DNA from 2 places in the Shewanella sp. SW1 genome. Region 2 is predicted to be linked to the other one. Evidence: riboswitches for the same ligand, from Rfam matches in the RefSeq annotation. Region 2 holds a riboswitch; the other holds the start of a gene.
The links. Region 2 has a riboswitch for lysine ahead of lysC (lysine-sensitive aspartokinase 3). Riboswitches for the same ligand answer to the same signal wherever they lie in the genome.

Region 1: linked by a shared signal. The riboswitch ahead of L5M71_RS12265 (Na+/H+ antiporter NhaC family protein) and the one ahead of lysC (lysine-sensitive aspartokinase 3) in region 2 are both predicted to bind lysine.

The regions. Positions count from the first base shown of each region.
Region 1 is NZ_JAKKSG010000012.1:67,430-73,626, forward strand. Features, by position in the region: gene L5M71_RS12260 (M3 family metallopeptidase) at 1-1,766, shown strand, start outside; gene L5M71_RS12265 (Na+/H+ antiporter NhaC family protein) at 1,910-3,478, opposite strand; lysine riboswitch at 3,558-3,754, opposite strand; gene L5M71_RS12270 (electron transfer flavoprotein subunit alpha/FixB family protein) at 3,850-4,776, opposite strand; gene L5M71_RS12275 (electron transfer flavoprotein subunit beta/FixA family protein) at 4,777-5,526, opposite strand; gene L5M71_RS12280 (H-NS family nucleoid-associated regulatory protein) at 5,837-6,197, shown strand, end outside.
Region 2 is NZ_JAKKSG010000004.1:12,334-18,530, reverse strand. Features, by position in the region: gene L5M71_RS04745 (S9 family peptidase) at 1-226, shown strand, start outside; gene arcA (two-component system response regulator ArcA) at 316-1,032, opposite strand; gene L5M71_RS04735 (DUF3293 domain-containing protein) at 1,621-2,055, shown strand; lysine riboswitch at 2,156-2,330, shown strand; gene lysC (lysine-sensitive aspartokinase 3) at 2,481-3,836, shown strand; gene L5M71_RS04725 (succinylglutamate desuccinylase/aspartoacylase family protein) at 3,838-4,971, shown strand; gene L5M71_RS04720 (zinc transporter ZntB) at 5,069-6,034, opposite strand.

The DNA of each region.
Region 1 (6,197 bases), on a different contig from region 2:
TGGCGCCAAAAATGGCGGCCCACTCAGATAATATCAACTTAAACCCAGCGCTATTTTCCCGTATCGAAGCCATCTATAACGACCGCACTAACTTAGGGTTAACCCCAGAAGCCGTACGTTTGGTTGAGGTATATCACCAACGCTTTATCATGGCTGGCGCTAAACTTACCGATGAACAAAAAGTTAAAATCCGCGCGTTAAATGAAGAACAATCAACACTAACGAATGAGTTCTCTCAGCGTTTATTACGCTTAACCAAAGAAATCGCCGTTGTGGTGGATTCAAAAAGTGAACTTGCTGGATTAACCGACGGTGAAATAGCTTCAGCCGCGAACGATGCCAAAGCGGCCGGTCACGATGGCAAGTATCTGATTAACATAACCAACACCACTCGCCAACCTGTGTTGGCATCACTGGAAAACCGTGAGCTACGCCAGCGTATTTGGGAAGCCTCAGCGAACCGTGGCTTAACTGGTGAAAACGAAACTGCGTCACTCGTATCTCGTTTAGCGAAACTCAGAGCCGAGCGCGCAACACTATTAGGCTATGAAAACTGGGCAAGTTATCGATTAGCACCGCAAATGGCCAAAACACCCGAAGCGGTTTACAGCATGTTTGGTTCAATGGTGCCTGCGGTAGTTGCTAACACAGAGAAAGAAGCGGCCGACATTCAAGCGATGATCACTAAAACCGGTGGGAAATTTGAACTGGCACCGTGGGACTGGGAGTTTTACGCAGAAAAAGTCCGCCAAGAAAAATACGCTCTCGATGCCAATAGCATTCGCCCATACTTCGAATTTAACCGCGTGCTCGAAGACGGCGTATTCTACACACTCAAAGAACTCTATGGCGTCACCTTAAAACCACGCCCAGATTTACCGGTTTACCATCCCGATGTAAAAGCCTACGAAATGTTTGATGCCGATGGCTCAAGCATGGCCATTTTCTACGCCGACTATTTTGCCCGTGAAGGTAAACGTGGTGGCGCTTGGATGAGTTCGTTCGTCGGTCAATCCTTCCTCGAAGGCACTAAACCTGTGGTCGTCAACGTGATGAACATAAAGAAAGCGCCCGAAGGTCAACCCACATTCGTCAGCTATAACGAAGTCACCACTATGTTCCATGAAATGGGTCACGGCACCCACGGCATGTTCTCTAAAGTGACTTATCCAAGTCTGGCGGGTACCTCGGTTTCACGCGACTTTGTCGAATTTCCATCGACGTTTGAAGAAGATTGGGCCGCCCATCCAAAAGTGTTAGCGAACTACGCGAAACACTACGAAACGGGCAAACCCATTCCCGATGAACTGCTGCAAAAACTGCTGAAATCAGGCAGTTTCAACCAAGGCTTTGACACACTGGAATACATGGCCGCTGCATTAGTAGACATGGAATGGCATTCATTAAGCCCAGATACCCCGCTGCAAGATGTACCAACCTTTGAAGCCAATGCCCTGAAAAAGCACGGCTTAAACATCAGTGCCGTACCTCCGCGTTATAAGTCGACCTATTTTGCCCACGCCTTCCCCGGCGGTTACTCGGCAAGTTATTACGCTTATATGTGGAGTGAGATTTTAGCGGCGGATGCGTTTGCCTATGTACAAACCCAAGGTGGGCTCAATCGTGAAATCGGCATGAAGTACCGCAAAACGATCCGTGAAGTGGGTAATAGCATAGCGCCAATGGACGCCTACAAAAACTTCCGCGGACAAGAACCAACCACAGAAGGCTTACTTAAACGCCGCGGTCTAGATCAAGCACGCTAAGCTAAGAGTTGATAGCCTTAATGCGATAGGCTAGAGATAAAGACAAACTCAGCCTTAACCAAAAAATCAGCCAGCATAATGCTGGCTGATTTATTTTGACTTATTTGTCGTGAACGTTTGCAGTGAAAGGTTTCAATTAACGTCTAGCTAATTGCGCCTTTCGATTTGATTTTAAGTACGATAATACTGATCACAAATGCCACACTACAAGCCACTAAACCCGCGACAACAGACTCGGTAAATCCAAGTGCCACATAACCCACTAAGCTAATAAACGCCGCAATGAGTGCATAAGGTAGCTGAGTCACCACATGGTCGATGTGGTGGCAACTGGCGCCCGTAGACGACAAGATAGTCGTGTCGGAAATTGGCGAGCAGTGATCGCCAAATACAGCCCCCGCCAGCACAGAGGCAAGCATAGGCAACATCATGCCAGTGTGGCTTCCCATCGCCATATCAGCAGCAATCGGCAACATGATCCCGAACGTACCCCAGCTAGTACCAGTTGAGAACGCGGTAATACCTGCTAGCACAAACATTAAGGCGGGTAAAAACGCGAACGGAATATTTCCTGTTGCTAAACTCGCCATAAACTTACCGGTTTCGAGTTGACCAATCACACCTGCGATTGTCCAAGCAAATAACAGGATGTAAATCGCCGGCAGCATAGAGCGAGCGCCCTGCACTATACCTTTGACTATCATCAATTTCTCAACGCCTTGCACTAAATTCAATATCAGCGAAACCGCTAGACCAATTAATGCACCAAAGAAAAGTGATGAACTGACATCGGTTTTCTCAAAAGCAGAAATAATATTAAATTCAATCCCTTCCGCCGCGAGTACTTGAGCGCCACTGTTAATCATAAAATAGAGGGTTGCAAATACCAACACGGTAATCGGCAGGAACAGACCTAAAATCTTACCAGTTTCGGCTTCAGGTAAATCCGCGTTCGCCCCAGGCGGTAATCCCTTAGACTCATCGTATAAATTACCACGTTGGGCATTGAGCTCATGCTCACGCATTGGCCCAACATCTAATCCCATAAAAACAACAAAAAGTAATAATAATAAGGAGAAGATTGCGTAAAAGTTCATTGGGATCATTTGAATAAAAATACTCAAATGACCCGTATCAGCAAAACCATGGGCAGTTAATATCCCGCCAATGAGTGCGATAATATAAGCGCCCCAGCTCGAAACTGGAGAAATAACGCACACAGGCGCCGCAGTAGAATCTAATAAATAAGCTAACTTAGCGCGGGAAACATAATAACGATCGGTAACAGGTCGAGCGACCGAACCAACAACTAAACTATTGAAATAATCATCAATAAAAACTACGCAACCTAAAAACATGGTCAATAGTTTAGCGTCACGTTTATTACGTATATGTAAACGAGCCCAATCGGCAAAAGCCCGCGCGCTGCCACTTACGGTAATTAACGCTGTAATCATTCCCAGTACAATTAAGAAACCGAGAATATATAAGTTCCACGAATTTAGACCTTTATCAGTCCAAAAAAGCCCTTTAACGCCATTAAATACAAACTCACCCGTTGCTAAAGGTGAAAATTGATTGAGCAATAAAGCACCAATTAAAATACCTAACCCCAAAGAAAGCAGTACACGGCGAGTCAAGATCGCCAATACGATAGCCACCGCAGGCGGCAACAAGGAAAGTGCCGAATCGGCATAATTCATAACAGTCATTGATTATTATCTTCGTTAAATACGAATGGAGGGCGACTGAACTGGTGGGAAAAGGCAATAGATACCCAAGGTCACCTGTCCTATCAGTAGCGCTCCATAGTAACTATTCCCAATATCCATATCGGAAAATACTATGGCAGTGCTGCACCTATTAGGTACAACCCCAGCAGTTGATCGTGATAAATCGAACCACTTCGGCACCAAATCCTTTCGCAATCGATCAACGGAATCACCCTACTGATCACTACTAATATTTGGCGCGCCTCTACTTCTAAGAACGCCCTTGCACGGGCGTGAGGCACATAAAAACATAAGCGGCTTAGCAGATGCTACCGCAAAGCCACTTAATGTGACCTAGATCACAGATAAAATCAACTGAGACTTGTAATCAGCTCAGGAACCGCCTCAAACAGATCTGCAACGAGTCCATAATCGGCAACTTGAAAAATCGGCGCTTCAGGATCTTTGTTGATTGCAACGATGACTTTAGCGTCTTTCATGCCGGCTAAATGTTGAATCGCGCCAGAAATACCGACGGCAATATACAAGTTTGGCGCAACGATTTTACCGGTTTGACCCACTTGTAAATCGTTAGGCACAAAACCTGCGTCAACTGCAGCGCGTGATGCGCCAACGGCTGCACCGAGCTTGTCAGCAAGTTGCTCTAACATACCGAAGTTTTCACCACTGCCCATGCCTCGGCCGCCAGATACGATAATGCCAGCATTGCCTAACTCTGGACGGGCAGAAACTGTCAGCGATTGAGAAACAAACTGAGTTCTCGCTTCAAACACTTTATCAAGTGTCGTCACAGCCGCACTGTTACCTTCTGGCGCAGCGTCAAACGCACTGGCGCGCACTGTCATCACTTTAATGGCATCATGGCTTTGCACTGTCGCTAAGGCGTTACCCGCATACACAGGGCGCACAAAGGTATCGGCATTGACAACAGTAATGACTTCTGAGATTTGCGCGACATCTAATAATGCCGCAACGCGCGGAAGCGTGTCCTTACCTAAACTTGAAGCCGAGGCCAGAATGTGACCATAGTTTGGCGCTAAGTCCACCAGCAATTTGGCAAAATTTTCCGCTAAATGCGCTTCATACACGCTGGCATCGGCAACGAGTACTTGGCTAACACCTTGTAGTGCCTGTACCGCTTGGACAACCGCGCCACATTGGTGACCCGCAACCAAGACATGCACTTCATCGCCTATGGCACGGGCGGCGGTAACAATTTTTGCCGTATCGAGTTTCAGTGCAGCATTATCATGTTCAGCTAATACTAAAATGGCCATTTAGATCACCTTCGCTTCATTTTTTAACTTTTCAACTAGCTCAGCTACCGACGCTACCATGATGCCCGCTTTACGTTCAGCTGGCGGAGTGACCTTCACAATCGTTTGGTGACTCTTTAACGTCACGCCTAAGTCTGCCACAGTAAATACTTCTAATGGCTTACGCTTAGCTTTCATTATGTTAGGCAATGAAGCGTAACGGGGTTCGTTCAAACGTAAATCGGCGGTCACAACAGCAGGTAAAGGCAGTTTAAGAGTTTGCATGCCGCCGTCAATTTCACGGGTGACTTGTAATGTATTCGCTTCTAATTTGATTTCTGAAGCAAAGGTCGCCTGTGGCATATCCATTAACGCGGCAAACATTTGGCCAGTTTGGTTATTATCACCATCGATGGATTGCTTACCAAAAATCACCAGCTCTGCTTGTTCTTTGTCTTGTACCGCTTTGAGCAATTTGGCGATAGACACTGGCACGAGCTCTTCTTCAGTATCGATATGAATTGCACGATCTGCGCCTAATGCAAGCGCGGTACGCAGTTGTTCTTGCACGGCTTTATTACCAATACTGACAACAACCACTTCAGTAGCGCTACCCGCTTCTTTTAAACGAACCGCTTCTTCTACTGCGATTTCACAAAAAGGGTTCAACGCCATTTTTAGGTTTGCAGTGTCAACACTTGTATTGTCAGCTTTGACCCTGACCTTCACATTGGCATCAACAACGCGCTTAACGGGCACCAATACTTTCATAGGGTTTCCTTCCTACACTTTCATGTACATGGACAAAACATTGGTTAATACCAATGCAGGATAGAGCAACTTTACGTCCTGTTAACGTTAACGTCAACCAAAGTCAAACGCCTGTTTGTATTTTTTAATCCGCTGCAACGGCCACTTTTTTGGACACTTATTTGAGGGAATAAGAAAAGTTCAAAAAATAAATAATATTTAATTTCCTTAAAACGCATAATTTTATTTGATTCGAGCTATATTAGTTTCTATCATTTAGGTGTTGTTCACCATTATCCTGTATTAAAAATAGAGTGGGACGAAAATAGATATGAGCGAATTTTTAGAGATATTAACTCACGGCCGTCGTTTTAAAGCTGCAGTAAAAGAACTTAGCGTTGAAGAGTTACGTGATTTAGCCGACAAATTAGATAAAATTTTAGTAGAACGCGAGTCTATGGCTGAGGAAGAAGAACAAGCCATGGCAGCTCGTAATGCTAAGATTGAAGAAATCCGTCAACAAATGGAAGCCGTTGGTTTATCAATTGATGACTTAGGTGGCGTAGCTGTTAAAGCTGCTGCGAAGAAACGCGCTCCTCGTCCAGCCAAATACCAAATTGAAGTTGACGGTGAAATGGTTCAATGGACTGGCCAAGGCCGTATGCCTACCGTATTTAAGAACGAGATCAACA
Region 2 (6,197 bases):
GAAAAACTATCAAGCAGGTCTGTTGATGTATCACGGCATGGCTGACGATAACGTCTTGTTTGAAAACAGCACTCGGGTTTATAAAGCGCTGCAGGATGAAGGTAAATTATTCCAGATGATCGATTATCCGGGATCTAAACATTCGATGCGTGGCGAGAAAGTGCGTAATCACTTATATCGCTCACTGGCCGATTTCCTAGATAGGCAGTTGAAAAACGCCAAATAGTAGGCATAAAAAAACCAGATCCTAGGATCTGGTTTTTTGTGAATCGATTCTTATCAAACCAATTAATGCGGATGTCGCTTAGCGGGTGATTAGCCTTCTAAGTTACCGCAAAAACGATAGCCTTCACCGTGAATAGTCGCGATGATTTCTGGCGTATCTGGCAAGCTTTCGAAATGCTTACGGATACGACGGATAGTCACGTCTACAGTACGATCGTGTGGCTTAAGTTCACGGCCGGTCATTTTCATCAGTAGATCGGCACGAGTCAAAATTTTGCCTGGGTTTTCAACAAAGTGCAGCATAGCGCGGAACTCGCTACGTGGCAGTTTGTAAGATTCACCCTGTGGGCTCACTAATGAACGGCTGTTGATCTCTAAGCTCCAATCATTGAAGCGGTAGTATTCTACTGAGCTCTTTTCTTCGACTTCAGCGCCAGCGCTGTTGACACGAGTCAGAAGGTTACGAGCACGAATCGTTAATTCACGTGGGTTGAACGGCTTGGTAATATAATCGTCCGCGCCAATTTCAAGTCCAAGAATTTTGTCGACTTCGTTGTCACGACCTGTCAGGAAGATAAGACCGATGTTGTTGATTTCACGTAGTTCACGTGCCAACAATAGACCATTCTTACCTGGCAAGTTAATGTCCATAACGACCAAGTTAATTTTGTTTTCCTGCATAGCCTTATGCATTTCTGCGCCATCATTGGCCTCAGTTACCACATACCCTTCTGCCTCGAAAATACTTCTCAGCGTGTTACGGGTAACGGCTTCATCTTCAACGATCAGAATGTGCGGATTTTGCATATTATTTACCTAAATTTTAATCAGTTTATACTAACCAATAAGAGCAACTTACTTCGGGCTCTTATATTCATAAAAGCGTTGATACTTCCTTGAACTGCTTTGTGCTCAAAAGGAAAATCTTTACGGTGACATCTATATCTGGATGTAGATTAAGTGCACGTTTAAGTGTAATACGAGAAAACGTAATCAGTACCAACTTCGATAAGCAATAGTTAGAATAAGTTCCTTAACTATTGTTTTTTTTAAATGTTTAAAAGACAAATCAAATGTAGAACAGATTTTAAACAGATGCCCGGTCAGTTCACGTTACTTTAAGCGATATATGTAACAAACTGTATTGAACGATAAGCATCTTGCTCAATCTGTTTCAACTCACCAGTACGTACATTGTACTCGTTTTAGTCATTTGTTAACAAATGAAATGTTAACAAATTTTAGGTGAGCAGGGGTTTTTACCATGATATTTACTTTAGCTATTGATTAGTATAACTAATGTATTTCTTATTCCTGTGAGCCAGTTCACGCCTCTTTGGATTTTACAATCACTCTGCTACACTAGCTTGGGTTCATTTTTCGACTAGACTACCAATGGACAATACGACTCAAAATTTGTGGCAATGTTACCAAGCGCCGTTGTTTTTGCTGACTCAAGCATTATCCTGTGATTTTTCCTTTGCTGTTATTACCGCTCATAATCCCGCTTCAAAGCTTCTCTCTCCTAGCCAAAACCGTTTACTCGATCGCCAACTTCTCCGTGAAATTGAATTACTCGGTAGCCCTTATCGTGCTTTAGTGGGCGCAGCACCGGATTTATCCCACATGGAAAAAAGTTGGGCCGTGTTTATCGATAGAACGATGGCATTGCAATTGGGTAAGAAATTTAATCAATATGCGATTTATGTTGTCGAACAAGGGGATGTGAGCTTAGTGCCTTGCATCTTGGATGGACATGATGAAGTGTGTTTAGGCAAATTTAGAGATTATGTGCAGCTGGTATACGAGCTACCCGATTTGAACATTTAGTTGTTTTCAAAAGATTTTATTTAAATTGTTCATTTGTTATGAAATTAGCATTGACTTCATTAGGGGTTTATTGCTACTTTTTTCGTCCCTTTCCTAGGAAAGGAACAGAAGAGGAGCGTTAACTAGGTAGTCGGTCAGAGGAGCACAAACTCCAGCGATGACTGATGAGGGAGATTAACGCCGAGGCATAGATATGGTTGCTGCATGTTTATGTCGGTCGCTCAGGCTGAATCCTGACGATTGTCACCTGTAATTGGTGGAGAGCTTCTGGTGACGATTGCTGTTTCCCTTCTTTTGGGGTGCGTTATCATTGAGCACCAGGCTCTTCGAACGAAGTCAGTTCGGAGTGTGATCATGTTAGTTAATCAATATCTTATTCAATCTGCATTTATTTGTTGCCCTACGTGTTTCACGGAGGTGCGCTAATGTCCCTCGTTGTCGCAAAATTTGGTGGCACCTCAGTCGCCGACTATAACGCTATGAATCGCTGTGCCGACATAGTGTTAGCTAATCCTCATTGCCGTTTAGTCGTGGTCAGCGCTTCGAGCGGCGTGACAAATCTACTAGTAGAATTGACCCAAGAATCGATCAACGACGATGGCCGATTACAGCGATTAAAACAAATTGCCCAAATTCAATATGCGATTTTAGATAAGCTCGGTCGTCCTAACGATGTGGCCGCCGCATTAGATAAATTATTGAGTCGCATGTCAGTATTGAGTGAAGCGCTTGCATCACAACGCAGCAAAGCGACTATGGATGAGTTGTTGTCCCTCGGTGAGCAATGTTCTTCAGCGTTGTTTTCGGCGGTGATCCGTGAGAAAGGTGTCAACTCAAGTGCCTTCGATGTGCGCCGAGTGTTACGTACTGACAGCCACTTTGGCCGAGCCGAACCTCAGGTCGAGCAGATTGCGACTCTAGCTCGTGATTATCTACAGCCACTATTAGCGGAACAAGTGATTGTCACGCAAGGCTTTATCGGTGCCGATGAAGCGGGACAAACAACAACGTTAGGTCGTGGTGGTAGTGATTATTCTGCTGCACTGTTAGCTGAAGCGTTACGCGCCTCAGCGGTAGAGATTTGGACCGATGTCGCTGGGATTTATACAACGGATCCTCGTTTGGCGCCCAATGCCTTTCCGATTGCCGAGATCAGTTTCAATGAGGCTGCCGAGATGGCGACCTTTGGTGCCAAGGTATTGCATCCAGCGACTATTCTTCCTGCCGTTCGTCAGCAAATTCAAGTGTTTGTGGGTTCAAGTAAAGAGCCTGAAAAGGGCGGAACTTGGATCCGTCATCAAGTGGAAGATGCGCCCGTATTCCGCGCTGTGGCTTTGCGCCGCGATCAAACCCTATTAAATCTTCACAGCTTGCAAATGTTGCATGCGCAGGGCTTTTTAGCGGAAACCTTTGCGACATTAGCGCGACATAAGATCAGTGTGGATTTGATTACCACATCAGAAGTGAATGTGTCTCTAACCCTAGATAAAACTGGTTCGGATTCAAGTGGACAAGGTCTGTTGAGTGAGGCATTGCTGCAAGAATTATCACAGCATTGTCGTGTGCGAGTTGAAGATGGATTGGCCTTAGTGGCGATTATCGGTAATCGTATTGCGACGACGCCGGGTATTTGTCGTCGTGTGTTTGAAGTGTTAGAACCACACAATGTGCGGATGATTTGCCAAGGTGCCAGCCCACATAATCTGTGTGTGTTAGTGGCAGAATCGGAAGCGGCGCAAGTGGTTAAATCGCTGCATCAAAATCTGTTCGAAGGCGTTTAGTATGTTGCCGACAACATCGTCTCTGCAAATCGGGGAGCTTGCCGCAGGGCAAGCACTCACTTTGCCTATCTACCATTTCAAACCGAGTGACGATAAGGCGACTGGCCCCAAAGTGTATATTCAGGCCAATGTCCACGGTGCTGAAGTACAAGGGAATGCGGTGATTTATCAGTTGATGAAGCAGCTTGAACACTGTGACATCCGCGGCGAAATCACCTTAGTGCCATTGGCGAATCCACTCGGGATCAACCAAAAAAGTGGTGAGTTTACCCTTGGCCGATTTGATCCTATTACGGGGGCGAATTGGAATCGTGAGTATTTGAATCATGCTATTGATTTGCCGACTTGGTATGGGGAACATGCCAAGCTGAGTGATAGCGAGCTGATCCAAGCCTATCGCAGTACTTTGGTTGAAGCTTGTCAGCAAAAATTGCGTCATGAATGGGGCATTACAACCGGCCATAGGCTTGCGGTTAACCTGCAGATTATGGCCCATGGTGCGGATATAGTGCTCGATCTGCACACAGGTCCTAAGTCTTGTAAGCACTTGTATTGTCCTGAATATGACTTAGCTGCTGCGCAGTTTTTGTCGATCCCTTATACGCTCATTATCCCCAATGCCTTTGGTGGCGCCATGGATGAGGCTGCGTTTTGTCCTTGGTGGCAATTGAGTGATTTTGCAAAATCTCAAGGGCGCGATTTAGGGGTTGCAGTGTCAGCGTTAACCTTGGAATTGGCGAGCCAAGAGCGCGTCTGTCTTGAGGATGCACGGGTTGATGCACAAGGGATTTTGGCATATTTAAGCCACCGAGGCGTGATCGCTGAAACCGTTGCACCCGCTAAAATGCAGCGCTTTGGTTGTTATCTAAAAGACTATAAAAAATATCACGCGCCAAGTTCTGGCTTAGTGGAATACCTTGCACCTGTGGGTGAGCCATTGGCTGCGGGGCAGCCCTTAGTGAATTTGCTGCGAATGGATTTATATGGTACGGCTGATGAGCTAAAAACGGTTAGTTTGCCGCAGGACTGTGTGCCGATTTTACACTTTGCTTCGGCGTCAGTGCACCAAGGAACTGAGCTTTATAAAGTGATGACCAATGTGTTTGAGTTGCCGACATTCCAGCCTAAATCATAAAAATTAGCTCGTAAGCATTAGCCCATAACAATTAGCTTATCGGACTGAGAGAAAACAACGCCAATCCTAATCGATTGGCTTTGTTGTTTTAAGGTGGCTATAACCACTTAAATCGATAAAACAGCGCCATTTGCAGGGCGACGAGTGAGATTAATATGCCGCAGAAGGTGGCGAAGGCCCAAGTGTTGTCCGCGCCCGGTATCCCGCCAATATTGACCCCAAGTAAGCCTGTTAAAAAGCCTAGCGGTAAGAAGATTGCTGACACTAAGGATAAGAAGTATAAGCGTTTGTTGAGTTGCTCCGACTGCTGACTGAGTAATTCTTCTTGAGTCACATTGGCCCTATCGCGCAGGGCATCGAGATCTTCAATGGTGCGGATAAGTTTATCGTTTGTTTCCCTCAGCTTGAGTCGCTCAGTATCTTTAAATAGACTGAATTGCTCTGAAATCATTTTCGAGAATGCTTCGCGCTGTGGGGCTAAATAGCGGCGAATGGCCACAGTTTGACGGCGCAGTTCGGCGATATCGGTACGTAAGTCTTTCACATTGCCTGAGACGACGAGCTCTTCTAAATCAGAGAGCTGTTCTTCCAATTTATCAATAAACTCGACTTTACGATTGGTCAGTCGCTCGCAGATTGCGACGATGAAGTCCCCCGTAGTTGTAGGCCCATTTCCCTCAAGGATCAGCTCGGCGACATCTTTGACTGACTGTAACTCGCGATCGCAGGTGGAAATGATACGCTGTTTATCGGCATAGATACGCACTGCTACCATGTCTTCTGGAGCAGAATTGGGGTTGAGGTTAACGCCGCGTAATGCGAGTAATATGCCTTCACCTGTAATCACAGCGCGGGGGCGAGTGTCTTGGGCGAGTAGGGCATCACTTTCGACCTTAGGCAGACCGCTATTGAGTATCCAGTGGCGTGCCTTTTTATTGCGATAGCGAAGGTGTAACCAGAGTAGGCCATCCTGAGGATCCCATTTTTCGATCTGTTCTAGGCTCAAGGTGGAACCCGCTTGGGCGCCGCTGAGCACTAAACTGTAGATAAACCCTTCGTGCATATCGCATTCCATTTAACTTTCAAAATCATCCAAACAAACTAACTGATTTTGTCATGAAAATGAAGTCAGTACTTATGCTTAACGACATGAGGTAAATGTTAATTGACATAAATTTGATGTGCTGAGTGATGCAAGCAACTTAGCCAAGGATAGGTTAAAATTA